3 regions of the Paenibacillus sp. GCM10027626 genome follow, and region 2 is predicted to be linked to each of the others. Evidence: riboswitches for the same ligand, from Rfam matches in the RefSeq annotation. Region 2 holds a riboswitch; each other region holds the start of a gene.
What was found. A riboswitch is a leader RNA that binds a small molecule or an ion and turns the genes downstream of it on or off. The one in region 2 is predicted to bind cyclic di-AMP.
Positions count from the first base shown of each region.

Region 1 (9,924 bases), on a different contig from region 2:
AATATATACAGGGTCAAGCGCATGAATCAGCACACGCCCTGGAGAACTGGCAAAGTTGGCCCCCGATTGCAGCAAAGCTTCGAAATGCGATTGACACGCCCCTGCCACAATAATGAGACCATCATGACTTTTTTCGTATTGTCTGGCGATGTGAACCGCATTAACAAAATTTTGTGAGTTTTTATAGCTGGCCAAGTTGTATAGATCATGCGTCTCCCGCTTCTTTAGCACGCCGTCGTGACCTGTTATAACAAGAATGTCCGGATTAATCTGCGGCAGCAGCTGCTGCACAATCGCCGGCATTTGGGATTCGTGGGCATGCAAACCTTGAGCCGGTACCCGCATCTGTCTGTAAAGATCCATACTTTTGTGCAAATAGCTGGCATCGCCATCCAGATGCAGCACTTTTCCGGGCACTTCAAAATAAGGGGCATTATGATTTAAGGCTCGCCCCATCTTCTCCTCGTCTTGCTGCACCTTCCGCTGCTGCTGCTGACGCTCCTGGCGCATACGCTGTGTTGACTCGTCTACTTTGATGCGCACCTGCTTGGATGGAGCTGCCTCCTCTGGATCCGGTATAAGCAATAAATCGGGAATCGGCGCATCTGCGATGAGCCGGTAATCCGTGCCCTTTAGCGTAGCCAATTGTTTATTCAATTTTGCGATTCGAAAAAGGACGTCCCCGCCATACGACTTGCGTATGACCAAATCCCCTTGTTTCATGGGCAATCACCTCTTCGTCTATCCTATGGGCAGAACGAAAGGTTGGTGAACATTCTCACTAAAATTTTTTGAGCGCCCGATGAAACAATTTGCCGCCGTCATACGTCGAAATATTATACACCCAGACCGGCTTTAATCAGCGCCCGGCTTAAGACGGCATATTCAGCAATGGTCAGCGTTTCTCCGCGCCGCGACGCATCGATCTGGCACTCCTCCAAGATAGCCAGCGATTGCTCGCGCTGCTCCTTGCCAAGCCAGGCCGTGAGATTGTTCGCCATCGTCTTGCGGCGCTGGGCAAAGCTTGCCTGCACGGTGCGGAAAAAATGCGCTTCATCCTCTATATCGACTGGAGGCGCCTCCCGCAGCCGCAGCTTGATCACTGCCGAATCAACATTAGGCTGCGGTATGAAGACCGTATGCGGCACCGTACAGACCAGCTCAGGGATGCAATAGAACTGTACGGCTACACTTAAGCTGCCGTAAGCTTTACTGCCCGGGCTTGCTGCCATTCGCTCCGCTACTTCTTTTTGAATCATAATAACAATATTTTCAAGCGGGAGTTTCTCTTCCAGTAATTTCATTACAATTGGGGTTGTGACATAATAAGGCAAATTAGCAACAACACTAACTCCTGTACAATCAGCAAATTGCCGCTCAATCAATTGCGCCAGATTCAGCTTCAGCACATCGCCATGCTCAATATGCACATTCTCGCTTTCCGCGAAAATGTCCTGAAGGATCGGAATGAGCCGGTCATCGATTTCAATTGCCGTTACTTGAGCGGCCGTATCTGCCAGATGCTGCGTCAATGCGCCGATCCCGGGACCAATTTCCAGCGCTCCCTTTGAGCCATTCAGATCTGCCGCAGCCACAATTTTATGCAATATATTTTGATCGATCAAAAAATTTTGACCCAAGCTCTTTTTAAAAGAAAAACCGTACTTTGCAATAATATCTTTCGTTCTTTTAGGTGTTGCTACTTCAAGCTGCTTCATGAGCCTTTCCCTCCGATTTCCCGTTCCATTTGCAGCCTAGCTTGATCGAATTCCTCCCGGGTTATTCGGAACATGACACATCTTTTGTAGAACTGCTTGCCGTTAGCATACCCGATGCCAAGCAAATTGCCCATTAACAAGCGGCGCTCTGAAGCGTCCGAGCTCACGACAAGCCCTGCTTCCATCATCATTTCCCAGGTTACTTCTGGTTGGGGAGCTGCTTGTCCGTCAACCGCTTCTGTCCGTACATTAGCCAGCGCCCTTCTAATGGCTTCCGGCGAAGCATTTTCAACGCCTATATCACCTTTGTAGAACGCTTCTTCCTGCGGCAAAAAAGCATGCTTACAGCCCGGAACCCGCTGCGAGACGATTTTCCGGATGCGTTCGCCGGCATGGTCGGGATCAGTAAATATAATAACGCCGCGACGCTCTTTCGCCAGCTCTACACGTCTTAGCACTGCTTCTCCAATCGCCGAGCCGCCTGTCTCAATCGTCTCAGCCTGTACAGCGCGCTGAATGGCTGTTGTGTCATCCTTGCCTTCGACCACAATAATTTCATGTATCATTTTTCCTGTTTCCTCCGAACTTGGGCAAATCAAAAAGAAGAGGCTGCGCCTCTTCTTATAATGGCATATTTCGATGCGAAATACGATAAATTTATGACAACGCTCATTAAGATTCCTGCTATCGCTTAAATGGAATCAGGCTTTTTCGGTCCAATTACATGTACGGTATAGCCTTTTTTACGGCCAAATTTTCTGACGCTCTTCTCGCTCTCAATAAAAACGTCAATTATTTTCCCCTTAATCGCACCACCGGTATCTTCCGCGCGGCGGAAGCCGATACCCTCAATGTAAACCCACCAGCCAAGCGGAATGACCTTAGGATCGACAGCAATGGTATGCCCTTCTTTGACGCGAGCACCCGACGCTGTAATACGATAATCAGGATGGCCTTTGCCCTTGCCCGTATCATTTACGCCGGCTGAATAGGCTGTTAAGGTCACATTTTTCAATACTTTTTTCGCTTTGAAAGTGACGCCCTGCTTCGTAACCGTCGCACCTGAAGAATCCGAATCATCGGCTGCGGCCGCTAAAATTTGCACTGGCGGCTCCTCTTTCTTCGTTCCAACAGCAACGATTTGGTTGACGGCATTCTCTTGGGACAATTTCGTAACGAAGGTTTGATTGACCAGTTTGCCATCGGCAAACACCTTTTCGTATTGCTTGACTACTTTGCCTTCCTTACCGACCTGAATTAGCTTCTCCTTCCCTTTCTCAAGTTCGGGATCTTCTTTCTTCACAATCGAATAAGGCAGAGCATATTCACGCGACAAACGATGCTTGTCGATTCTGACGACCGTGACCGTCATATTCGGCTCAATCGTCTTCTCCAACGAAGGAAATACTTTATCCTCTTTACGGATCGATATATTGGCTTTATCGACCGCTTCCTTTATCGTCTTTTCTGTCGTGTACAACGTTCTTACTTTGCCGTCAGCCTTAACCTGCAGCGGGACTGCTTGATCGACAACAATCCGATCACCGTCTTTAATTCCCGCGTTCAGTGGAATGGACACTTCGTCATGCGGTCCAATCTTAATGGCTTGTTCATCCAGTAGGCGTTGAAGGACCAATTGTTTGGTCGAAACAATATTTTCCTGTCCGTTCAATACTACGGATACGCGCTTGTCAGCCGTTCCGTACAACAACACCAAAAACATGAAAGTCATAGCGATCGAGATCATAGCGCTTAGTACAATTAAACGCAAGTTCTCATGCTTCCATCGCAATGCGAAAGACATGCTGGATGATCGTTTCTCATGGGTGTCCTTAATCTTGGGTTCGCCCACTCCATCGGTCCTCCTTACATAGTCCCGCCGTCGAATTACGCATGATTGAATTTGACGTGACTAAGTTAGATTATAGCGTGTCTGGCACGCTGCCTCGATTGTGCTACCATTCACCTCCGCCTTACACCCTATGTCGTCAGATAGAATAATATTCAAAATTACGAGAAGAAACAGATTCATTGGTCTGTAAAAGACTGAGATGTTTCTCAAGGTGATGCTTAGAATTTATAAGCCGAATGGAAGTTTATAATTCTAGATCACAAAAAAGCCGACGACAGAGGATCTCTTTCGTGGCTTTTTCGCAAATGGCGAATGAATAGATGCACGAGGTTGATCTCTCTATTTGCGCTTACGAGGTTAGCTGCCGGATTCGGGCGAGAGAGTCGCCCTATTCGCTTCTGACCGATTGCCTCCGAGTAAAAGGTCAGCCGCAAAATTCACCCCAAATCATGTCGGGCATGCATGTTCAAAATTTCGAACTGCCTGCACCAGGTTCCCCCGCTCTCCAGATTGGAGATTAAGCGATTATTTTGAAAATACAAATTGCAGCTTCGTGAGCTCTGAGATGAATGATACCGTCTTTTGCGGCACATTGTAAAGATGCGATAAATGACGATTTTAACGAATTTTAAGGAAAAACTCGTGAAAACCGCGTGAATTTCTATAAGAAAATTAGTTTTTTCACAATATTAGTCTCTTTTTCTTGCTCTCAAAGCTTGTTTCATCGAATGCCAAAACAATTTATTGCATTTTCGTATGTTATTTTGGCAATTTCTTCCATTGATTTCCCTGTTATTTCCGCTGCTGTCTCGGCTACATGACGGACATAAGATGACTCATTTCTCTTTCCACGATGTGGATGAGGAGCCAAATAAGGGGAATCCGTTTCGATCAAAATTCGGTCCAAAGGAACCTTAGCCAATACCTCTTTCGGTACCCTAGAATTTTTAAATGTTACCGGCCCTCCGAACGAAATATAAAAGTTCATATCCAAACATTGCTTGGCCGTTTCCCAGCTTCCTGAGAAGCAATGCATAACGCCTCCCACATCGCGGGCATTTTCTTCTTTCAAAATCCTTACAACATCCTCATGCGCATCGCGATTATGAATAACAATTGGCATTTTCTTATGTTTGGCCAAGGCAATTTGCTGACGAAAAACACGCTGCTGCACATCTTTTGGGGATGTATCCCAGTGATAGTCCAGCCCGATTTCACCTATGGCGACAACCTTCTCATGATCGCATAAAGATGCAATCCATTCGAGATCTCCATCTTTCATGTCAATGCTGTCAACCGGATGCCAGCCTACCACTGCATATATATTTTCATACTGCTCGGCAAGCTTCATCGTTGTCGGGATCGTCTCCCGATTAAATCCGACATTGATTAACTTGCCAACCCCGGATGCGAATGCTCTCTCAATTACTTCCGCGCGATCTTCGTCGAATTTGTAAGAGTCCAAATGTGTATGTGTGTCGATTAACATGCTGTTGTCCAAATCCCCTTTCTTCTATTAAAAGCCAAACAATTGCCGAACATCCCTCGAGAGCTGATGCGCCTTTGTTCGTAAAATTTCTTCTGGAAAATATAAGTGATATTTGCCGCGATGTAATCCGGAAATCGAGTGAATAATCTCGGATCTTGCCGAAATCTCAAATAGCCTCTCTTCTTGATCAAGCAGCAAAATAGGCGGTTTTTCGTCTTTTTCCGCTGAGGACGCTCCTGTCCGGTACACATCGTAAGGTAAATCAAACGGAAAATCAATTTCCAAATAATATTCCGGCGGCAATCCCGCCTGACTCATTTGCTCGCGCGCCTTTTGCCATAACGACTCGTTAGCTTCGTCCATCGTTACATATTTATACAGTTTACGATTTAAAAACCGTTCGCACAAATCCACCAGCAGCTCGTCTTGCTCATACTGCCATTGGCCAAAGGCTGTCTGCACCATGGCCTCGTCCAGCGCTGTATAGCTTTTGACATCAATCGTCCCTGCCAACAATTGACGGAGCGGCTCAATTATCCACTTAAAGGAATATCCCTGCTGATGCAGTTCTTTTGCCCTGCGGAAAATTTGCCTTAAAATAATTTCCGAGCTGCGTGTCACCGGATGAAAATAAACTTGCCAATACATTTGATAGCGGGACATCAAATAATCCTCTACCGCATGCATGCCGCTCTCCTTAACGACTATTCTGCCCTTATGGGGACGCAGCACGCGCAAAATTCGTTCAAGGTCGAAGGTGCCATAATTTACACCAGTAAAATACGCATCGCGCAGCAAATAATCCATCCGGTCCGCATCCATCTGGCTGGAGACAAGGCTTATAACGATAGGTTGCCCATATGACTTACAAATCACATCGGCGACTTGCTTCGGAAAGGCAGAATCAACTTCCCGGAGTACTGCATTTATTTCTGTTTCTTCTAATAAAATGCGGCATGTCCACTCCTCATGATGCGTCTCAAAAACCTCTTCTATAGAATGGGAAAAAGGACCATGTCCCAAGTCATGCAGGAGCGCCGCGCATAGCGAGACGAGCTTTTCCTCTTTGGGCCAATCTGCATACCCTCCCCGCTCAAATTGGGAAATAATTTTTCGGGTAATCTCGTATACGCCGAGCGAATGAGAAAAGCGGCTATGCTCTGCGCCGTGAAAGGTCAAATAAGAGGTTCCAAGCTGCCTGATCCTTCGTAAGCGCTGGAATTCCTTCGTATTAATTAATTTCCAAATGATTTCATCCTGCACATAAATATATTTGTGAACAGGATCTTTAAATACCTTTTCTTCAGCAAGCGGTCTCGGCCTGATCCCCAATTTAACCCCTCCTAGCCTTTATATTTTTTTCGACAATTCACTAGAGCGATTCGACAAAAGAACCAAGAAATTTGTCGAATAATGTCGTATTTCATTTTCCAAATTGCTAGCAATTAATCCGCCTGCAACTGCTGGCGCATAACCTTGTTCCTATCGTAATAACTCATAATTTGCAGCGAATTCCCCATCAATTGTATGTTGACTATTTTGGGAAACGTTGGTACTATATATACAAGAAATGATAGAATTTTGTCGAATAATGGCGAATCAGTAGTTTGAGAGGGGAAAGGATATTATTATGATGAAATCGACAGGAATCGTTCGTAAGGTTGATGAACTTGGGCGCGTTGTAATTCCAATTGAATTGCGTCGTACACTTGGCATTGGTGAGAAGGACGCGCTGGAAATTTATGTGGACGGCGAGCGCATCATGCTCAAGAAATATGAACCTGCATGTATCTTCTGCGGCAATGCCGAAAATGTAACTTATTTCAAAGGGAAAATCGTTTGCAATGATTGTTTGATAGAATTGCCAACTCCCCTGACAAAATAAGAGACAAATTCGGAAAGATCGGTTATAATATAATTACCGCACTTGTTAATTCTAACCTTTTTATACTCCTTTATTGCCTTCCTGGCCAAGAACCCGATCAGGAAGGCCCTTTTTTTCACCGCTTATATGCTCAGGAGAAGAAGACGGCGTCAGCCGCTTCTTCTTTTTTTTACCTCAACAGCGCATTATACACTTCGCGCTTGGGTATTCCGCGATCGGCCGCCGCCCGCTTGATCGCTTCCTTTCGATTGCCTGTTTGCGCCTCATAGCGTCCTACATGTTCCTCCAGCTCCAGATCATCCCACCAAGGCCGTTCCTGAGCAGCATGCCCGCCTTCGCTCTGCAGCGCCGGATCAAATCCAGCGATTACAAGACAGTACTCTCCTTGGGGGGGATGCTCCTCCAGCCATTGTATACATTCTGACACGGTTCCCCTAACCGCTTCTTCATGCCGCTTAGTCAATTCGCGAACTAAAGCAAGCTGACGTTCTCCCCAGTGCTCCTGAACAGCTGTTAAAGTTTTGACGATTCGATGCGGCGATTCATAAGCTATGATAGTGCCTTCCAGCTTGCGCATATTGTCCAGCCACTGGCTTAACGCCTTGCGTTCACGCGGAGGAAAGCCGACAAAGCTGAAACGTTCAGTCGGTAATCCGGACATAATAAGGGCTGACAGCGCTGCATTAGCACCAGGTACAGGTACGACGGCAATTCCCCGTTTTATAGCATCCGCGGCTAAATCAGCGCCTGGATCGGAGATCGCCGGCAAACCTGCGTCACTGACAAGAGCGATCGATTGCCCTTCCTCCAACAATCGCAGCAGCTCATTTCCGCTAGCCTTTTTGTTGTGCTCATGATAACTGACAAGACGGGTCGATATTTCAAAATGAGTAAGCAATTTGCGGGTTTGCCGCGTATCTTCGGCCGCAATGAGATTTGCTTCCTTCAACATCCGAATCGCCCGAAATGTCATATCCTCCAAGTTCCCGATTGGCGTACCGACCAAATAGAGCGTTCCTGCCCCCGCTCCTTCTCTGCCTGCTTCATGCTGCTGCGCAAAACTTTTCTGCACATTCATAATTGGCTGCATTTCCTCTCTTATGGACGCTTGTCCCCATAATATATGCGGTAAATTTCTTCATGATATTGTCTTTCTTCATTATATACAATTAACGGCGGAAGAATCTTAACATCAGGCTTGCCGTCTCTTACCGCCTCAATCAGCACAATATTAGCTTCCGCATCCGCATGCGGATGGACAAAGCGAACCCGCTTCGGCTCCATACGGTATTTGCGCATTGTTTCGACAATTTCTACAAAACGGGAAGGGCGGTGCACCATCGATACACGTCCCCCCGTCCGGACAAGCTTGGCGCAGGCAGCCACAATTTCATCAAGCGAGCCGTTGAGCTCATGACGAGCCATCGCATAATGCTCATTGTCATTTTTATCCCCGGTATGACCAGGCAAATAAGGCGGATTTATCGTCAGCGCGTCATATACTTGGTATCCATTATTCGCAAAATATTCGCGTAAATCCTCTTCATGAATATGTATGCGATGCTGCAGCTCATTCAACTCTACACTGCGTCTGGCCATATCGGCAAGCCTTGGCTGTATTTCAACAGCATCGATCTGGGCCTGCGTGCGCGTCGACAGCAACAAAGGGATAACGCCATTGCCCGTACATAGATCGAGCACCTTCCCTTGCAGCGGTACGCCGGCAAATCTGGCCAGCAGCACTGCGTCCATCGAGAAGCTGAACACTTCACGGCTTTGTATAATATGCAGCCCATGTGTCAATAAATCGTCCACCCGCTCATTAGGCTGCAAGACCACTTCCTTTACCACAGCTGTTGCTCCTCCCGCATAGTCGCATGTATAGGGCGAGGCCGCCCTTCTAAAGGACGGCCTCGATTCGGTGCTTCCGTATCATCGTCGTCCTGTTTGGCCGACCTTTATTTGTTAAGAAAGGACAGACAGAAGAGACAATCCCCTTCTGTTCGCAAATGTCCGTAATATATATTGCAAATATGGAAACCTTCATGATAGAGGCGAGCCAGATTGTCGTAGCCCTCTCCAACGCCGACTGTTTCTGTCACCTGCCCGGGTACATCCAGCCGTTCTTGTTCAGCTTGCTCGACATCTTCCTCCATTACAGAGCTTGCTGCAGCGACTGCTGCAACCGACACCTTCCTCACCGTTGCAGGCGCTGCTGCCGCTGTATGACGGTGGACATCGGTTTCCCGTTTAAATATTTTGCGCAATTGGCGGTTTTCGATACTTAGGCGCTTGTTTTCCTCCAGCAGCTTTTTGATCTGCTCTTTCAGTTCACCTAATTCCTGGTGCAAGCTGCCTGCTTTCGCCTCCAATTCTTCCACCCGATTAAAAAAATCATTTTTATTCACATTCCCACCCCAAAGACGGTTCTGCTCCGGACTTTCGGCCTGCGAGATATGATCCTTTTCTGATTAAGCTATTTTACTATAACATCATCTAATGGAAGCTCTTTTGGCTTCCCGCCATCAAATAGCTGTACAAAGGCTGTCTTAGCGCCAACATTCAGTCCGGTTACTTTTCCTTCACCGTATGATGTAATGACGATTTTGCCTACTGCAGGCAGCTCTTCGCGAACACTTTCGTAATTATCGTGCTCGTATTTCAAACAACACATTAATCTGCCGCATAATCCGGAAATTTTGGTCGGATTCAGGGACAAATTTTGATCCTTGGCCATCTTGATCGAGACGGGCTCAAAATCCCCCAACCAAGAGGAACAGCATAATATCCGGCCGCAAGGCCCAATACCGCCGAGCATCTTCGCTTCGTCGCGCACGCCAATCTGCCTGAGCTCGATTCGGGTACGGAATACACTGGCCAGATCCTTGACCAGCTCGCGAAAATCAACTCTGCCCTCGGCTGTAAAATAGAAAATAATTTTGTTGCGGTCAAATGTAAACTCAACATCGACTAATTTCAT
Region 1 covers NZ_JBHTHC010000032.1:5,826-15,749, reverse strand. Annotated here, with positions in the region: gene yabG (sporulation peptidase YabG) at 1-723, opposite strand, end outside; gene rsmA (16S rRNA (adenine(1518)-N(6)/adenine(1519)-N(6))-dimethyltransferase RsmA) at 837-1,718, opposite strand; gene rnmV (ribonuclease M5) at 1,715-2,284, opposite strand; gene ACFQ0N_RS34945 (resuscitation-promoting factor) at 2,410-3,570, opposite strand; cyclic di-AMP (ydaO/yuaA leader) riboswitch at 3,901-4,104, opposite strand; gene ACFQ0N_RS34940 (TatD family hydrolase) at 4,292-5,059, opposite strand; gene ACFQ0N_RS34935 (HD domain-containing protein) at 5,087-6,385, opposite strand; gene ACFQ0N_RS34930 (AbrB/MazE/SpoVT family DNA-binding domain-containing protein) at 6,690-6,944, shown strand; gene rsmI (16S rRNA (cytidine(1402)-2'-O)-methyltransferase) at 7,114-8,022, opposite strand; gene ACFQ0N_RS34920 (tRNA1(Val) (adenine(37)-N6)-methyltransferase) at 8,043-8,795, opposite strand; gene ACFQ0N_RS34915 (initiation-control protein YabA) at 8,903-9,352, opposite strand; gene ACFQ0N_RS34910 (PSP1 domain-containing protein) at 9,421-9,924, opposite strand, start outside.
Region 1: it holds a riboswitch for cyclic di-AMP, as region 2 does, so the genes downstream of both, ACFQ0N_RS34945 (resuscitation-promoting factor) here and ACFQ0N_RS14615 (C40 family peptidase) in region 2, are expected to answer to the same signal.

Region 2 (9,924 bases):
GATACCGGCAAGCTCGCCGCGGCGTCCTGCCCGAACAAACGGCTGGAAGCTTTCATTAGCGGCACGGAGCCAACCGAGATCTGCGGAGCGCATGGCGAAACGGCAGCCCCTGCCGGCACTAAAGAGCAGTCAGGGCAGCCGGACGAGTCATCCTGGTGGCGAACCTTCAAACGATGGTGGACGCATTAGAGGCGTCTAATATAAAGGGCTGCTCCAAAAGTGACCCGCAGGCAACTTTGGAAACAGCCCTTCGCCATTATTTGTTCAGCATCTCGAATACTTGCTCTACGTCTTTATCGCCGCGTCCGGACAAGTTAATAATAACAATTTGGTCCTTGCTCATGGATGGCACGATCTTTTTCGCATAAGCTACGGCATGTGCGCTTTCCAATGCCGGAATGATGCCTTCAGCGCGCGACAGCTCCTGGAATGCCGCCAGCACTTCTTCATTGCTGACCGTGGCATATTCCGCCCGGCCGGACATTTTAAGATGGCTGTGCTCAGGCCCGATACCCGGATAGTCCAAACCTGCGGCAATGGAATAGGTTGGCTTCGGATTGCCTTCTTCATCAAGCAGCACGAGACATTTGAACCCGTGAATAACGCTCGGCACACCTTGTGTAAGCGTTGGCGCCTGATCCGGTTCTACACCAATCAAGCGTACAGAAGGCTCGTCCAGATAATGCGCAAAGGCGCCGATCGCATTGCTGCCTCCGCCGACACAAGCCAGTACCGCGTCCGGCAGGCGGCCTTCCTTGCTCAAAATTTGGCGTTTGGACTCTTCGCTGATGACCGATTGGAAATGCTTCACCATCGATGGATACGGGTGCGGCCCTACCGCCGAACCCAACAAGTAGAAGGTTGTCTTATAATTGGCCACCAGGTCGTTCAGCGCTTCGTCAACAGCATCCTTCAGACGCCCTTGACCTTTGTCGACCGCTACCACCTTGGCACCCAGCAGCTCCATGCGGAATACATTCAGCGACTGACGCTTTGTATCCTCAAGCCCCATGTAGATGACGCATTCCATTCCGAACATCGCACAAACAGTAGCGGTCGCTACCCCGTGCTGGCCAGCCCCCGTCTCGGCAATAACCCGCTTCGCTCCCATCCGCTTGGCAAGCAAGATTTGACCAATAACATTATTAATTTTATGAGCGCCCGTATGATTCAAGTCTTCCCGCTTCAAGTATACCTTGGCCCCGCCCCACTCCGCAGTCAGATGCTTGGCAAAGGTGAGCGGATTTTCGCGGCCGACATACTCCCGCAGCAAATAGTGGTATTCCTCATTGAACTCAGGATCATCCTTATATTTTGTAAATTGCTCGTCCAGATGATCCATAACTTCCTGCAGCTCAGGCGGAATATAGCTGCCGCCAAACTCTCCGAAATATCCTTTTACTTCTGTCGCTTCATTCATCCGATCTGCCTCCAATATATTTTATTCGCTTAAAGCCTGCTTCAGCTCATCCGGCGAGCGATCCCACCATTCCAGATTATGGCTAACAAGCAATTTGCGCAAGGCTGCTTTCTCTTCTGCTCCAAGCTCATCCAGAATGAAGCGGCGTTTAATCGCATAGTCCAAATTGTTCACATGCTGCGCCAGTATTTTCCACCCTCGTCTAGCCTCGGAATCGATGAGCATCGGGCAAGCGGTCGCCCCCGCATAATATGAACCTTCCTCATTGCGGTCTACAGCAACCCATACAATCCAGCAAAGCCTGCCGTTCGGCACATCCTCCTTATTGGGGCTGAAGCGAATCCCGCGCTCGATCTTGCTCTTGGCATGCATAGCTCCAACATCTATATAGGCTTCTCCGTTATCGATCATGACGCAAGCTACTTGACTCAGGTCGATCGTGCCTGCCCCGAAGCCGCGATGCTTCTTATTGCTGACCACGTTGAGCGCTAATGTTTTCTTTTCCTTCTTTGGCGCTTGCTCAGCGCTCTCCGCAGTCTCTCCTTGCTGCCGCTCTTGGTTTTGTTCTTGTTCTGACATCGGCTTTCCCCGCCTTCCACTATATTGAAACTGCGCGCTCACGCACAGTTTTAACGCCTGTCCGTACTTTAATTCCATTTTAGCTAATAATCTGTGAAAAGCAAACATATACATGCTGTAGATGCTTGTCAACGGGAGGGAATCGTTCAATGACGCCACATCACACTAAGCGTTTACTAATGCTTGCTCTTCTAGCTGTTCTGGTCGGCGTAACCGCACGAGAAGGATTTAGTTCGGCCTGGGTTTCACAATATACATACGCCAATGCAGATGCGCTCGTCCCTGCCGCAGCTATTTCAGTCTCGAGAGATGAAGCTGGGAGCCAGGTATGGTCCAAGGAAGAAGAAATCCCCATTCAGAAGACTAAAATCGAGCTGAGCAAGCGAATCGTCGATTACCATATCGAAGTGAGCTTGCAAGAAGAAAACAAGCTGCTGCAAGGTACCCAGACCGTCACGTGGAAAAATCCCGGGCGCAAGCCGGTATCCGAGCTTTACTTTCACCTTTACCCCAATGCCTTCCGCTCGTCAGATTCTACCTTTATGCAGGAATCCGGAGGGCGGCTGCGCAATGATAAAGCGACCGCATCCAGCATTGGCTCTATGCGCATCGAATCACTTGAGACAATCCAGGGAGAAAGCCTCCTCCCGAGACTGCATTACGTCCAGCCTGACGACGGAAATACAAACGATTTTACGCTGGCCAAGCTCCGCCTGCCAGAAGCCGTTGCCCCGGGAGCAAGCGTCTCCTTGAGAATGAAGTTTGAGGTACAGCTGCCGGAGGTTTTCGCCCGCATGGGCTATGCCGGCGATTTCATAATGGCCGGGCAATGGTTTCCCAAACTGGCCGTTTTTGAACCGTCAGGCATGCGCGGCAGAACGGGTGAAGGCTGGAATGTGCATCAATATCATGGAAATTCCGAATTTTACAGCGATTTTGGCACCTACAGCGTGAAAATAAATGTGCCTGACGGTTATAAGGTTGCTGCCACAGGTTTTCAATCAGGGGCGCCAATCACTCAAAATGGGCGGCAGTCCTATCAATTTTATGCAGATGACGTGCACGATTTTGGCTGGTCTGCTTCTCCGGACTTTGTTTATGCAGAAGAGCCCTTCTCTACAACGGGCGTGCCGGGCGTAAGAATCAAGCTCTATCTTGATCCGCTTCATGCCGAGCTGAAGGACCGCTATATGCATGCCGCTAAATCCGCACTGACTAAATTTGCGCAGTGGTATGGGACATACCCTTATTCAACCTTGTCTATAGTCGTTCCGCCAAAAGGGGGGAACGGGGCGGGAGGAATGGAATACCCTACACTTGTTACAGCCTTCTCCGCCGATAATGAGAACCCGGGCTTTGAGCTTGAACGAACAGTCGTGCATGAAATCGGCCACCAATACTGGTACGGCATGGTCGCTACCAATGAATTCGAGGAGGCCTGGCTCGACGAAGGCTTCACTTCCTATGCCGAAGATAAAGTGATGGAAAGCGAATACGGCGTCACGCCAAATCTTGCGCTCGAAGCCAGCTATATGACCGATCCTGCACCGCTGAAACAGCTCGCCTGGTCCTACCATGACCATAATCATTATGCCGAAAATGTATATATGCGCGCCAAGCTCGTGCTGACCGGGATTGAAAACCAAGTCGGCGACGCAGCAATGCGGAAGATTCTGCGCACTTACTTTCAGAAATATAAATTCAAGCATCCTTCGACGGCCGATTTTCAGCGAGTGGTCGAAGAGGTGACGAAAACAAAATGGAACGACTATTTCAGCCAGTTCGTGTATGGCGACGCTATGGCCGATTATTCCGTAGAAGCGATCCAAGTGCGCGCCGTACAATCCGAGGGGAATAAGCAGCAGTATGAATCAAGCGTCCTGATTAAAAGGAATGGCGGCATTTACGGACCGCTCCCCATTTTGTTCAAGTTTGCTGATGGCACCACGCTCACGAAAAAATGGGACGGACAAGAAGCCCACATCCAGTACAGACTGCTGCATGACTCGCCATTGCTATGGGCTGCCGTCGATCCCCACGGCACGAATGTTCTGGACAACCAGCATATCAACAACTTTATGAAAGCCGAGCTGCCTGAAAAAACCCGCACACGCTGGAGTCTGATGGTCAGCAAGCTGGTCGAGGGGCTATTCGGCACAGTAGCGTGGTAATTCATCATAAAGCAGTAATGAAAGGAGGCGCTAGCATGAAAAATTATGTCAAACGGGGCTGGAAGCTGACATTTAAGCACATCTACATTATGATCGCCTTGTTTATATATGAACTGATATGGGGCTTCTTCATCTATCGTACTGTCGAATCGATCGTAGTGCCGCTGCTCCGCAGATTCCCGGATACCCTTGGCATCGATAGTGCTATACCCTTGTTTCTGGCCGAGGCCCAGTTTCGGCTGATGAAGACAGATCTCATTTCGCCCTATTTATGGTTGTTTGGCGGCCTGCTGGGAGTGCGTATATTAATAACACCGATCATCAATGCCGGCCTCCTCTATTCCCTATGCCACACAAACGATGATGGCAATACGCATTTTCTGCAAGGAATCCGCACCGCCTGGAGGCCAATTACACTGCTCTATTTTATCGAAACGCTCCTCATGCTGACACCACTTGCATGGCTGCTGCCCCTAGCGTGGAAACTGCTGGTTTCCAGCGGATCGCTGACCGGGCTGCTGGAGGAAATGATGCCTTACATTGCCGGCTGGCTGGCCTGGGCCGTATTGCTGCATCTTCTGTTTTTGGCCATGCAGCTTGGCGCTGTATCGGGAACCGGGATTTGGCGCACCTTATGGACGGCCTTGCGCCGCATACTCCCCTTCCTTGCAATTTCCTTTATGATGTGGCTAATGAGCATTTTTGTCAGCGCCACAGTGACCTCAGTTTCCATGATGCTGGCCGGCCTTGTCGCACTCATTGTAAATCAAACCTATTATCTGATACGTACCCTGATGAAAGTATGGACAATCGCCGCCCAATATGAAACCCTCCGCACAGATACATAATTGGTGAAGAACGGGCTCCGCAGCAGCGGAGCCTGTTTTCGTTATGAAAATTTCGGCCTTTACGATTAAAATCGCAAAAAGTTGCACTCTTAGAATTCTAATTTGTGAACATTATGTGAACTTAGCAGGGAAAATGCAAAAATACGCGAATTTATACTCCCGGAAATGAAAAATTTGCCGAATTCTCGTGAGAGAAACGGGGGAACCATCTTTGGGTGAATTGATCTCGTCCTCTGTCTTAATGAAGGACTGGAGGAGAGAGATCATAGGGGACCTTCAACCGAACCCCACAGCTAACCTCGTAGGCGTTGGAAGGAGTACCTTGTTTTGAAAAAGCTTTCTGCTTTGCTGATCGCCCTCTCTTTAATGCTTGTATTCCAAGTTGCAAGCGCCTTCGCGGCCGAGTCAAAGATGGACAGCATTATTAGCGATGTGATCGGCACGCCGTATCATTATGGCGGAACGACTACAAAGGGTTTTGATTGCTCCGGATTTACGATGTACGTATTTAAAAAAATCGGCGTCTCAATCTCGCGCACATCCGGATCCCAATCCAAGCTGGGCAAAAAAGTAGCCAAAAGCGACCTCATTCCCGGCGATCTCGTATTTTTCAATACGAGCGGCAAGGGCATTTCGCATGTTGGCATCTATGTTGGAGATAACAAGTTTGCACATTCTTCCTCCAGCAAAGGTGTAACTATAAGCGGCCTGAGCGATTCCTATTATGAAAAACGCTATGTAACTGCTCGCCGTGTAATGAGCACGGAAACGTTCGAAAAGTACGCCGACGAGCCTACTGATGAGCCTGTAGACGATCAGGACGTTGACTAAAGCATCCTTTAAGGATGCCTAATAAGACCACAGCTACTTTGTCTTTCGCGACGGACAAGCTGTGGTCTTGTTATTTTCAAGTATATAATAGAAGCAGCAATCCGATCCTGTGATTATATTCTTGTTTATGAAGGAGACGCTTCCCGTGACCCTGTCCAACTATCATCCCGTCCTGGCCGAATGGTTCGGGCTTACTTTCGGCCAGGCGACCGACGTGCAGTTGCAAGCCTGGTCAGCCATTGCAAAAGGTGATCATACCCTTATTGCCGCGCCGACAGGATCGGGAAAAACACTAGCCGCCCTGCTCCCTTGCCTGGATAAGCTGGTAAAGGGGAAATCTGCCGCAGCCAGCTGGCAGCCTGGGGTGCGCATTTTATATGTCACACCGCTCAAAGCCTTAAATAATGATATTCATCAGCACCTGCTCCATTTTATAGAAGAAATCGAGTCTTATGCCGCCAATACTGCAGAAGGCCGGTGGCCGTCCATTTCTTCCGCCGTTAGAACCGGCGATACGAAAGCCAGCGAACGCGCCAAAATTTTGCGCCGGCCGCCGGACGTACTCGTTACGACTCCCGAATCGCTTTATTTGCTGCTGACTGCAGAAAAAGGACGCAGCGCGCTGCAAACGACGACAGCTGTTATTGTCGATGAAATCCACGGACTCGCCGGGGATAAGCGCGGCGCCCATCTTTCCCTTTCACTGGAGCGGCTGACTGCGCTTTGTCCTCACAAAGTTCAGCGCATCGGAGTATCTGCTACGCAAAAACCGCTAGAGCGCATCGCCCGCTTCTTGGGGGGATGGGAGTCGGCTTTAGCGGAGCCGCGGCCTGTAACCATTATTGAAAGCCATATGACGAAAGCTATGCAGGTTCAAGTCATGATGCCGGAATATGACGAGCAGCTGCAAAACAGGGAAAACGCCTGGACGCCGATAATCAGCATGCTGATGCACCTCATGCAGTCTGCACGCTCAGTCTTGTTGTTCGTAAACAGCCGCCGCTTATGTGAACGGCTCGTCCTGCGCTTGAACGACCATACCGGCTACCAGTTCGCCCGTGCTCACCACGGCAGCCTCGCCCGCGAACGGCGGCTTGAGGTCGAGCAATTGCTGAAAAATGGCGATCTGCGCTGTCTGGTCGCTACTTCTTCGCTTGAGCTTGGCATCGATGTCGGGCATGTCGACCTTGTGCTGCAGCTCGATCCGCCGCCCGATGCGGCAGCCGGTATCCAGCGCATCGGGCGGGCCGGCCACTCCGTTGGCGACGTAAGCCGCGGCTTCATTATCGTCAGAAGCAAGGGACAGCTGGCCGAAGCAGCGGTTCTCCGCCGCAGCATCATCCGGCGGGATATTGCCGAAATACGCTTGCCGCAGCGTCCGCTGGATGTGCTCACCCAGCAAGTGACAGCCATCGTCGCGGCTGCCCCGATAACGGTGGACGCATTATTTCTGCTCGTTGCCGGCAGTGAATGCTATCGCCCGTTGACCCGGATGGAGCTGGAGGCTGTACTGCAGGTGTTGTCCGGATTTTATCCGTTCTCCAGGCCATTGCTGGACTGGGACCGCAGCAGCGGACTGCTGACCAAACGCGGAAACACGGCCGCTTCCGCTATTACCGGGGTTGGCACAATCCCTCAGTCCTCGATGTATTCCGTCCATCATGCCGACAGCCGAATTCACCTTGGCGAGCTGGATGAAGAGTATGTGCATGAAAGCCGCGCCGGCGACGTATTCCAGCTTGGCACCTCCTCTTGGATGATGAGCCGGATCGAGCAGGATCGCGTCTATGTCCAGGAAGCGCCTAACCGGTATAGTGAAATACCATTTTGGCGGGCCGAGCCGGGAGGGCGAAGCGTGGAAGCCGGCATGCAGCTCGGCAGCTTCATCGAACAACTGGAGCAGCGCCTTGAGCTGCCTCAGTCCGCCCCTGCCGCGGCCGCATCAATCAAGCCCGCACTGCTTCATGCGGCAATGCAATGGCTGGAGGCCGATTACGGCCTTGAAGCCGCCGCCGCACAGGAGCTTATTGAATGGATACGCGTGCAGCATAATATGCTTGCACTGCCGACCGCGCGGCGGATCGTAATTGAGCACTACAAGGATTTGACTAATCAGCAGCGGATCATTATTCACAATCCTTTCGGGCGAACGCTCAACCGCACCTGGCTGCTTGCCATCGAGCGGCAGTTCGAGAAAATGCTGCCCTACAAGCTTTACGGCAACGCCAAAGACAACGGAATCGAAATCGTCGTCCCGGACGGAGATGCCTCATGGCTGCAAACCATTTGGCATATTACTCCCGCAACAGTCGATGCCCTGCTGCAGGAAGCCGTGACCGGGTCGCCGATGCTGGCGATTTCTTTCCGGCGAATTGCCGAGACATCCTTGCTGCTGTCGCGCAGCTTCACGCGCACGCCGCTCTGGCAAAAACGGCTGCGCAGCGAACAGCTGCTGAAACAGGCACTTCCATATGCCGAGCATTTCCCTTATTTGCAGGAGGCCGTTCAAGAATGCCTGCATCTGTATTTGGACAGCGAAGGGCTAAAGCAGCTGCTGACGGCGATCAGTGAAGGTCGGATCGAAATTATCGTAAAGGAAACTAAAGGGCCTTCACCGTTTGCTTTACAGTTTTTGGCCGATTATGTCAACACGCAAATATATGAAGGGGACGGCTTCAGCGACGCTACGCGCCTGCAGCTCCAACAGCTCAGCAGACAGGCAGCCGGCGCAGTTTTTGGGCTCAGCGAACAGCACGGTATAGACGAAGGCATTAAACAAGCGGAAAAAGAACGCCTGCAGACACTGCGGCAGCAGCCCGAATCCCCCGAAGCCGTCTACGATCTGTTGAAGCTGCGAGGCGATCTGACAGAGGAGGAGCTGGAGCAGTTGACTGAGCGTCCTGGTCAGCTGCAGCAATGGCTCGGCCTTTTGGCGCAGCAGCAGCGCGCAGCGGCCATCGCCTTTGGCGAAGGCAGCGGGAAACGCTGGATTTGCGCAGAGGAGCAGCAAATATACGACGATTTCCCTGTCTCCGATTACGTGATCGACTTCATCATCAGCCGTTATGCCGACCATCGCCTTTCCTTTACCGATAGCGAGCTGCAGGAACGCTATCATTTGACTCCGGCGCAAGCGGCTTATATTATCGACCGGTTGCTGGCTATGGAGCGTATTGAGCAGGCTCCTTTTGCAGCAGATGAGCGGGAACGAATATGGACAAGCGCTCAAATAGCCAAACGGCTGATCCGTTTAACGATTGAGCAGGCGCGAAAGCAAGCCCAACCTGCCGCCGCATCTCGCTGGTACATCCAAATGGCTGTACTCCAGCATGCATGGCCCGGCACTCAATTAAGCGGTATGGATGGACTTCGTGCTGTCATCGCCCGGATGCAAGGCTTGTACCTGCCGGCAGCTCACTGGGAAAGTCTGATTTTCCCTGCGCGTGTGACCGGCTACCGCAAAGAAGATCTCGACCTGCTATGCGCTTCCGGTGAAATTATATGGCTCGGAAAAAAGCAGGCGGATGAGAAAGAAGGAAAAATCGCTTTCTTCCTCGCCGATGCCAAGCCGCTCTATATGCCCTATCTTTCACACAGGACCGGCAGCCAGACAGCCGAAACGAAGCATCCGCAGCTGCTTGCCCTGCTGCAGCGAAGCGGCGCGAGCTTTCTTACCCGGCTCGCCCGCGAGACAGGCTTGGCGCCATCCGCGCTGCTCAGCGACTTGATGGACCTGGTGTGGGAAGGCCATATTTCCAACGATCAATTTGCCCCGCTGCGCCTGCAGCTGCAAACAAAAGGAAAGCAACTGGCCAAAACCGGATCCGGACAAGGCCGCTGGTATTGCACGTCTTCCTTACTGGCAGAAGGCGAAGATGAGGCGGCGGATGAGCCGCTCGTCCCTGGGCATGCGCACACTACTATAGCCGCGGCAGGAGCCGGGCTATCCGGCTCCGTCCTGCATTGGACACAGCATTTGCTGGACAATTACGGCATCCTTTCCAAGGAGCTCGCCGCCCTTCACTGCCCTTACCCGTGGGATGAGCTTCTTCCTGTACTTCGCCAGTTGGAGCAC
Region 2 covers NZ_JBHTHC010000006.1:356,635-366,558, reverse strand. Annotated here, with positions in the region: gene ACFQ0N_RS14640 (transglycosylase domain-containing protein) at 1-189, shown strand, start outside; gene trpB (tryptophan synthase subunit beta) at 257-1,420, opposite strand; gene ACFQ0N_RS14630 (YwhD family protein) at 1,442-1,999, opposite strand; gene ACFQ0N_RS14625 (M1 family metallopeptidase) at 2,149-4,170, shown strand; gene ACFQ0N_RS14620 (hypothetical protein) at 4,206-5,018, shown strand; cyclic di-AMP (ydaO/yuaA leader) riboswitch at 5,184-5,341, shown strand; gene ACFQ0N_RS14615 (C40 family peptidase) at 5,346-5,849, shown strand; gene ACFQ0N_RS14610 (DEAD/DEAH box helicase) at 5,995-9,924, shown strand, end outside.

Region 3 (9,924 bases), on a different contig from region 2:
CCCCCATGCTCTGCCGGTTCTGGAAATCATTGAGCGCGACAGTAAACGTCCAGACGGAAGGCGAGCGGGCAATGACAAGCGGCCACAAAAATTCATTCCACACCGCAATAAAGGTCATGACCGAGACAACTGTAAAGATCGGAGCCGACATCGGGACGATAAGCCGCCAATAAATGCGAAACTCCGAAGCGCCGTCAATCCGGGCCGCCTGCATAAGCTCGCCGGGCAGTTGCTCAAAGAAGCCTTTAAATAAAAATATGACAACCCCCCAGGCGGTATGCGGCAATATAATGCCCCAAAGCGTATTGACGAGGTTCAGCTTCTCCATCGTCAAATAGAGCGGAACGAGAATGGCAATTTCCGGTATCATGATGGTGGCGACAAAAAATAACGTAAGTCCAACCCCTACCTTGCCGCGGACAAGATGCGCGAGTGCAAACCCTGCCGTGCCGCCAATCAGCAGATGGCTTAAGATAGACCCTGCCGTCACAATGACACTATTCAGCAAGAAATGAGGAAAACCGTACGAGCCGGCCGTCCCGTTCGCAAACTGCGCCAGCACGAAGTAATTGTCAAATAAGCGCTTCCAATCTTTATGCTCGCTAATCGCCGCTACCTGTCCGGCAATCAGATTAGAATCATCCATTTGCTGCTTCACTATAGCTGACAGCTCTTGCAGCTGCTCCGGCAACTGCAGCGTACTCTCGTATGGGACCGCTTGCTCATACCATTCAAATTGCGTAAATTCCCGCTCGCGAATAATCGCCAGCTTCAAGCGCATCATCGCATCCGTAAAGAGCTGCGTCGGCACAATCTCCGGCCGGCCAACGGTAAATTTATAGGAAGGCATTGCGGCCGTATAGACCTTTTTCCCATTTTTAACTCCTGTTACGACAAGCTCGCCGATCGCTTCGTTTTGCATTTTTTTCCACGTAAACCAAATTGCCTTCATCGCATCCAGTTCGTAATCTTCGGCCGCAGCCAAATCCGTACCGTCATAATTCAGCGTAACTTCGACTTGTCTTGGCATCTCGGGAATCCAGGTGGGCGGAAACCGATAGATGGAAATATTGTCCTTCATGGACGAACTGATCATCCAGATCAGCGGAATGACTGATACGATGATGAACAATGCTGCAACAGCGTATGATACTGTTTTCACGGCAATTTCTCCGCGTTCCCTAATTTTTTTACGGGCAGCCATCTACTCCCCTCCTCTTCTGCGAATTTATCAATCGGACTTGGAAAAGCGAATTTGCAAATACGTAATAAAGGCGATAATCACAAACATCACGAGTGAAATTGCGCCAGCAACGCCAAAGCGGAACTCTTTGAAGGAGCTGTTGAACACGAGCATGGACAATGTTCGCGTCGAGTTGGCCGGTCCTCCGCCTGTCATAATGTACATCGGATCAAAGCTGAGAAACACGCCGGAAATAAAGGCGATAAACTGAATGCCGATGATAAACTTCAAGCTCGGAAATACGATGGCTGACATTCTTCGCCATGGGCCGGCTCCATCAATCTTCGCAGCCTCGACATTTTCATTCGGGATGCCCTGCAGCGCCGAGTAATAGATCAGCATGCTCATGCCCGTGCCGAACATGGCAGGAATGACGATCGCCCATTTGGCCATCGCCGGATCGTTAAGCCAGCCGTATGGCCCGAGCCCAACATGCTCCAGCAAAAAGTTAAGCAGGCCATAATCGGGATTGTACAGCCACTTCCACAGCAAATAGCCGGCTACAGAGGGGACGGCCGTCGGCAGCAAGTAAAGGACGCGAATTGTCTTATTCGCCACACGCACCTCATTAAGCAGAATCGCCTGTACAATAGGCACCCAAAAGGTCAGTACAAAGTAAATAATAAAAAAAGCGAACGTATTTTTCAGGCCATTCCAGAACTCCGATGAATGAAACAAATAGCTGAAGTTATCCAGCCCGACGAAGGTGCCTGGCGGGTTAACCACCTTATAATCAAAAAAGCTCATATATACCGCTTGCAATAACGGATAATATTTAAATAACAGGAAACAAACGACAGACGGTGCTAAAAAAAATATCGGGGTCCAGCGAATCTTTAGCTTTTTGCCCCTGCCTACTGCGTACTTCGTCTTCGCCTCGAGAACGGACTTCACATTTGTCCCCCTCCTTTCGAGCAGCATGCAAGGGAAGCGGCTTCTTGGAGACTCGGCTCCCTTGCATGCGGCATATTCCTACTTTAATGCGGCATTATACGCATCGACGACCTCTTTTTGCGCTGCAGCCTGCGCTTTTTCCAGTAAATCCTTTACATCCGATTTCTCATCGGTCAGCGCTTGCTGCACCGCCTTCACCACATACGGCGTCAGCCGTTCTTTCAAAAAGTATTCCAAACGGGCGTCCCCTGCCGCCTTCTTCACGCCGGCAACAAGATCGGCCGGCACATTCTCCGTATATTGACTTGGATCAATATCCTTCCGCACAGACAGCAAATTCGGGAAAATGCCGTTATCGGACTGAAATTGATAAAGCCGCTCCTGCACATCCTTGGACATCATAAAGGTAATGTACTTCCATGCAGCTTCCTGTCTCTCTTTCGATGTTTTCGGATTAATAATCCAGTATGCGCCGCCGATTTGTGACGGGCCTTTGCCCGAAGGGCCGACCGGATACGGGGCAAAGCCGAGATGATTCAAATCCAGACCGTTCGCGGCATAGCCGCCAAAGCTGCTGGAGGAGCCATTCGTCATCGCCGCCCGTCCTTGATACAGATCGTTCATATTATCCTGATAGCTTTGCAGCACATTGCTTTGCACGATTTTATGCGTCCACTTCAAATCTTTGTAATACTGCAGCGCCTTCACGGTCGCATCATTCGTAAAAGTAAGCGTCACTTTGCCGTTATCGTCAACCTCCGTCAGATCGCCTCCGGCCTGCCATACATAATATTCAAACCACCAATCCGCCCACTCCATACCGAGCAGCGTCAAGGCATATTGTTTGTTGGTCTGGTCGGTCAGCTGTTTGCCCATCGTCACCATCTCATCCCAGTTGGCCGGCGGCTTATTCGGGTCCAGCCCCGCCTTTTCAAAAAGTTTTTTGTTCCAGAGCAGACCGGTCACATACATATCGTTTGGCAGGCCATACAGCCTGCCGTCAATTGTGGCTGCCTGCAAGGAAGAAGCAATAAATTGATCCTTATCGGCATATGCATTCCAAAAGTCGGTAATATCCAGTGCCAGTCCTTGCCCGACCCAGTCGCCGATAATCGGAAAATGCGCCGCATGATAGGCATCCGGGCCGTTGCCGCCCGCCATCGCGGTCACAAATACTTCACGGTCGTTCGTCCCTTGCGGCATTTGCTCATGAGTGACTTTAATGTTCGGGTTGGCCGCATCAAACTCTTGAAAAAACTGCTCGCGCAGCGCCTTAATCGGATCATCCGGCTGCGGGGCATCCCAGATGGTTAACTCAACCAGCTTGCCGTTCTCCTGATTCGAGCCGCCAGCAGGAGGCGCTTGATTAACCGGCGTGTTTCCTTCCTGCGAAGCAGGCGTGGAGCCGGTAGTTCCTCCCCCGCTTGAACATGCGGACAGCAGCATGGCCATCGTCAAAGCAGCGGAACATATCATTTTTTTGCGAGCAACATTATGCAACAATTTCGAATCCCTCCTCATTCATCGAACGGCCCTTGTTTTGGTCGCCCTTGTATTGTTACATCGTCAGTATATCCGCCATTGACAACGCTTTCTATGTAAAATTGTAACTTGTGTTTAGCAAAATTTTAACCTCTATCCCCAGCGTATTCTTCTGATCGCAAAAACGTGGTACATTATACCATAACTAATCTTTCTTATATTTTGAGAAGAAACAGCTGTTGCTGGCAATAAAATTCGGGAGGGCTGCATAATGCGTTTTCGTAATAAAATGATCCTCTCTTTCTTCATTGTCATCAGTCTCGCCTCTGTCATTATGGGTTTCTCTTATTATCGAATGATGAGCGACGAGCTGCAGGCATCCACGCTGCAAGGTCTGAACCGCCTTATTGAGCAGACCGCCGATACGCTCGACCTTCACCTGAAAACGGTCAGCATGATCGGGCTCGGTTATTTTTCCGATATTTCTTTGCAAAAGTTTTTGGATACGCCTCCAACCTTTGAGGATCAGCAATATTACAACAACAAGCTTGAAGGGCAGCGGATTCAAAACCCGCTCATTTCTTCCGTGACGATCGCCCGCTTAAATGGCGAGCAGTTTTCCAGCGTCTACTATCAGAAGCCCGAGCTGAGAGCTTTAATGAAACAAGAGCTGCAGCGCGTCGGCGAGCTGGCGCACAAGCTTGAGGGCACGCCATTGTGGGCGGTCTCGCTGACGACAACGAGAAGCTCGCTTTCTCCTGTCAGTACGATCAGCTATGTGCAGCAGCTGCGGCGGATAACGGCAAGCGCGCAGCACCCCGTCGGCCTGCTGAAGATTGATGTCAACCCGGCGGTTCTCACCAATGCGCTGAAAGGTCTGCATGACGAGGAAGGCAGCACTTACTATATCACAGATAAAGCGGGCAGCATTATTTTTGCTGAAAATAGCGAGCTAATCGGCAGCTCCATCGCCGATCAGCCTTTATTTCACGAGTATTTGCAGTCGCTGGGGCGGCACCCTAACCATTTTTCCTTCGCGGAAAATAACGAGCAGTATATCGGCTTCTATCGTCAGCTGGCCAATGCGGACTGGCTCATCTTCGGCCGCGCCCCGCTGCAGCGGATTTCCGACAAAGTAAACAGCTACGGGCAGACGGTGCTGCTGATCGCGCTGCTGAGCTTCTTTATAGCCATGCTGATCGGTTCGGCGATTGCGGCAAGCGTAACCCGCCCGCTCAAGCTGCTAAACAAAAAAATGAAGCAGGTCGAAATGGGCGATTTCCACGCTGTGATCCAAGTGAAAGGGAAAGATGAGTTTTCTACCATCCAGTACAGCTTCAACAAAATGACGACAGAAATTCGCGCGCTGATTACTAAAGTTTATGAAACGGAGCTGCTTAAAAAAGAAGCCGAATTGAAAGCGCTGCAATCGCAAATCAATCCGCATTTTCTATACAATACGCTCGGTACGATTGACAGTATGGCCTCCATTAACGGGGAGCCGCGCATCGGCTACATATGCCGTGCACTAGGAGGCATGCTGCGCTATAACTTGAATGGCGGGAGTACCGCCACTATTCAGGAGGAAGTGACCCATCTTGAGCAATATTTATCGATCTACCGGCTGCGCTTTGCCAGTCAGTTTCAATATACGATTGAAGTCGAGGAGCGGCTCAAGCAACTGACCGTCCCCAAGTTTCTATTGCAGCCGCTTGTCGAGAATGCAATCATCCATGGTCTGGAGCAAAAGATCGGCCCCAAAGAGCTGAGCCTAGCGATTTGTAGCCATGACAACGGCCGGCAGCTGAAGTTCGACATTACAGATAACGGCGCCGGTATGGAGGCGGAAATACGCGATCAGCTGCAGCAGCGTTTGGCAGGCGGGTCCGACTATGCTGAACGGGCGGGAGCAAGACCAATGATCGGTCTAATGAATGTATTTAAGCGAATCGAAATTTATGCCGGGTGCAAGCCGCAAGTAACCATAATGAGCGAGCCGCGGTGCGGAACCTGCATCCAATTTACCATTCCGAAGTTAATAACGGGAGGCGATCGCCATGAAGCTGATGATCATTGAAGACGAGCCGCTAATGCGTCAAGGTATTATTAGCAAGATCGATTGGGAAGCCCTGCAGCTCACCCTTTCTTGTGAGGCTTCCGACGGATTCGAGGCTTTGCGTTTGCTCACCGAATATCAGCCGGATATTGTGCTTACCGATGTGCGCATGCCCGGCATGACAGGATTGCAGTTTATTGGCGAGGCGCGCAGCCGCTATCCTGCCCTGAAGTTCATTATAATAAGCGGATATGACGAGTTTGAATATGTAAGAGAGGCGCTGCAGCATCATGTAAAAGACTATTTGCTTAAGCCGGTTGACCCTGATAAGCTGAATGATTTGTTGACGGAAGTGTGCGCCGAGCTGCGTGCAGAGCGCGAGTCAGCCAGCTATTATGCCTATTTGGAGGAAATAGGCAAGCTCTACCCGCTTTGCGATCTGCGGCCGGATGATCATCGCCATACCCGCTTTTTGCTTGAGCCTCAGCTCAAGCTCGCGCAAGTTCCGGCGGAGCTGCTTGGCTGGCCGCTCTACTGCACTGCAACGGCCAAAATCGCCACAACAATGAACGATGAGAAGGAGCTGGCCTTGGCCAGGTTTTCAGTCCATAATGTCATTCAAAACGGGCTGCTCGCCGACTGCGGCCGCGAGCCGGCTGCTGATGTTGTCGTATTTAATCATATTTATAAACGCGAGGAAGTCGTGGTGCTGATCGGATGTGAGCACAGTGCAATGCTGCAGGAAATTAGCGATCAACTGGAGCGATTGCTGGAATGGGTAAAGGCACGGCTAAAAATCAATCTCTCTATCGGGATCGGCGGCATGAAGGAATCCCCTTATCACTTGGCGCAATCCTACGCAGAAGCGGGTAAAAGATTGAAAAACCGCCTGCTAGCCGGTGACGGCAAACTATTCGGTAGAAGCGAGATTACGGGCGGGCACCAGCCCGCTCCATTCACCGCCTTGCACGAGCCGGCCAAACAAACACTTGTTGCCATGCTTGAGGAAGGGAAAGCAGCCGACTTCGCAGATACAGTTATCCAGCTGATGAAGACGGCGCTATCGCCGGCCTGCTGCTACGAGCATATCGAATATTTTTACACCGAGGTCATTCATCTGCTGCGGTCGTACAGCCGGGAGCGCGGAGTACGGCTGCCGGCTGCCTTTTTGATAGCGCCGCTGACCGATTTGGAGGAGGCCGCCGACTGGACCGGGCTGCAGGCGATTTTGCTGAATCAGCTGCAGAAGCTGGCCGATTTGACGACAGACCGTTTTGGCGACCGGTCATCAGACGCCATCATTAAATCTGTCCGGGAGTATGTTGACGATCACTATGCTGCCGATCTTAATTTGCAATGGGTTGCTGACACTTACTATATACACCCGAATTATTTTTCCAAGCGTTTCAAGCAAACGACTGGCAGCAGCTTTAGCGATTACATCACCTCAGTGCGGATGAAGCGTGCCAAAGAGCTGCTTGCAACGACTTCATGCAAAATCAATATCGTTGCTCAGATGGTTGGCTATGACGATCAAAATTATTTTTGTCATGTCTTTCGCAAAGCCGTTGGCGTAAGCCCCAGCAATTACCGTAAAGAACGGGAAATTGCCGATTGAAGCTGCGGCTTGTAAAGCCGCGAGCCGACCGAGCGCCGAATCCGGCGTTCGGATCGCCTTCAGGCTATCGCCCGGTTATTACGGAGCCGTCTGCATTTTCACCTTTGGCCGCTCCCAGTATTGTTCATTGCCCGGCAAATCATCGAACCATTCCGCATCATCCGGACAATCCAGCACCATAAATTTTCCGTAGTTGTCGTCACGCGACTGATGGTACTTTAAATAGGCTTTTCCGTCCTCGATCGCCAGCACCTCGATTTTGCCTGATGTATGACTCATCGATAGCCTTACACGCTTGCCCAAGCCGGAGGTTCTTGCTTTGGCCTTCTCTACGATGCGATACACTTCTTTCAACGGGAGCACAAAGTCTCTGTTGCCGGCAACCGGCCGGTTAATAAAGAAATAATAGGGAGTAACACCGGCCCACGACAGGCGGTCCAGCAGTTCGCCAAGCACAGCGGGATCATCATTAATGCCTTTCAGCACAGGCGTCTGGTTGACGACAATAGCGCCTGCGTCATGCAGCGCTTTAAAGCCTCTTTTTGCTTCTGGGGTAATTTCACGCGGATGATTAATATGGGCCATGACATAGATGCGCTTTTCTTCATTGGAGTAGGTTCGGATCATTTCGAGCAATGCATCGTCATTGTAGATGCGCATTGGGTTAAAGACAGGAATTTTGGAGCCTAGACGGATAATTTGGACATGATCAATTTCGCGGAGACGCTGGATAATGGCGGTGAGCTTGGCCGTCCCAAGTATGAGACTGTCGCCCCCTGTTAACAGCACATTATTAATTTCCGGGTGTTTGGATATATATTCCAAACCTTGCGTTACATCGGACATCGCTTCCTTCACATCATTGCGGAACAAACGTTTGCGGAAGCAGTAGCGGCAGTAGGCGCCGCAAACCTCGGAGACGATGAGCAGAGCGGTTGTCCGGTACTTATGCTGGCAGCCCGGCACAACATAGTTGGTCTCTTCATCTGACGCGTCCCATCGCCCGTATTCCTTCAGCTCGCCTTCATTCGGAATGACTAGCTTTCTAATCGGATCATGCGGATCGTCCCAGTCGATCAATCCCAAGTAGTAATCATTGACTCGGAACACGAATTTATCAGTGATCGGCTTAAGCCTTTCACGCTCGCTCTCCGGCAGCATGGTCACCTGGTTAATGTTCGTCAAATATTTGGCCTTCTGCATCGTACCCTCTCCTTGTACTCAGATTGGTTGAAACGATGGAGGCCCAGCTCTTGCATCGGATGCCCGTCAAAGTCAGCAGGGGTGAGAAAAACTTCGATCGAAGTTCTTCGAGGATGAGCGGCATGCAGGTTTGCCAAACAAACCCGCTTCGAAAACATGAGACCGCTTTATTGCCAATAAGAATGCTCCATCCCTAAATTTTGGAACGATATACATCCTTTGTGGTCAATAAAGAACAAAAAAGACCCTTGTACAAGGGTCTCTACTGTCATGAAGGCAGTCTCGCACCAGTATTGATTAGACCCATCCATTGCTGACGAGGTTAGCTGACGGACTCGGGTAGATGGTACCCTACATTCACTTCCATGAATGATTCGCCCCAATTGAACTGGTTCCCCCGCTTCTCGAATATTGTGCATATCCGAAAATTAAGCATGGATCCATTTTAATGCATTTTCGCCCGAAAAGTCAAATCGGGCTGTCAGCCTCCTCATAAGGCTTGAGCTTCAGTCCCTCTCCCCGTTCGTTGAGCCTGCCGGCCAGCGCGTCCGCGAGCAGCCGCCGCCGCCAGTTCAGCTCAGTAAGCAGATGCTCGTAGCCTACCCACAAAGTATGCAGGACCGCGCGGGACACTTGACCGACATGCTCCTCGTAAAGCCTCAGCATCTGCTCGGCCTCTGCTTCCCATTGCGGCATTTTCTGCGCCAAAATCTCCGCAATTTTGGCCTGATCACCATAGGATGCGAAAATGAGCGCAATAAACATCGGATGATTGAGGTGCGGCTCTCCCTCCATCTGCTCTAGCAGCAGTCGATGAAACAGCTCTTTTCCCGCATCCGTAATTCGATAGATGGTCTTGTCGGGCCTGCTCCCGCTGCTAATTACTTCGACAGAGGCAATGTAGCCGTCCTTTTTCAATTGATCGATCGCATAATAAAATGTGCCATACTGGATTTTTACGTATTTATGCATTTGCCGGTCCTTCATTTCCCGCACAATTTCGTATGGATAGCTATCCCCTTCCATCAGGAGCCCCAGTATGGCCAGCTTGATAGACATGGCGGTTCACCTCTTCATTTTGCTGCACGTTGCTTGTCATCATTTTAGCATTTCCAAGCAAAATAACAAACAAAATTGCCAGCACGCTCAGCGGTATCATCCACAGAAACACATCTGTAAGCGATGAAGACATCGCTTTCGCCAATTGCTGCAGCAAATCGGGCGGCAGCTGTTCCCTTCCTGCCAGCTGCAAAATGTCTTGCGGCTTGAAGCCGGCAGGAAGATGGGCTTCTGCAAAATATTGCGCCATTCTTGTTGCCTGCAAGCTGCCGAACACCGCGATTCCTAATGTATTACCCAAAGTTTGAGAAAAACGGACGAGGGAATTGACGACTCCCCGTTGCTGGTAGCCAATGTTATGCTGTGCGG
Region 3 covers NZ_JBHTHC010000001.1:390,026-399,949, reverse strand. Annotated here, with positions in the region: gene ACFQ0N_RS01965 (carbohydrate ABC transporter permease) at 1-1,204, opposite strand, end outside; gene ACFQ0N_RS01960 (carbohydrate ABC transporter permease) at 1,232-2,137, opposite strand; gene ACFQ0N_RS01955 (sugar ABC transporter substrate-binding protein) at 2,216-3,640, opposite strand; gene ACFQ0N_RS01950 (cache domain-containing sensor histidine kinase) at 3,891-5,696, shown strand; gene ACFQ0N_RS01945 (response regulator) at 5,677-7,293, shown strand; gene ACFQ0N_RS01940 (KamA family radical SAM protein) at 7,372-8,496, opposite strand; cyclic di-AMP (ydaO/yuaA leader) riboswitch at 8,793-8,941, opposite strand; gene ACFQ0N_RS01935 (PadR family transcriptional regulator) at 8,965-9,555, opposite strand; gene ACFQ0N_RS01930 (MDR family MFS transporter) at 9,509-9,924, opposite strand, start outside.
Region 3: it holds a riboswitch for cyclic di-AMP, as region 2 does, so the genes downstream of both, ACFQ0N_RS01940 (KamA family radical SAM protein) here and ACFQ0N_RS14615 (C40 family peptidase) in region 2, are expected to answer to the same signal.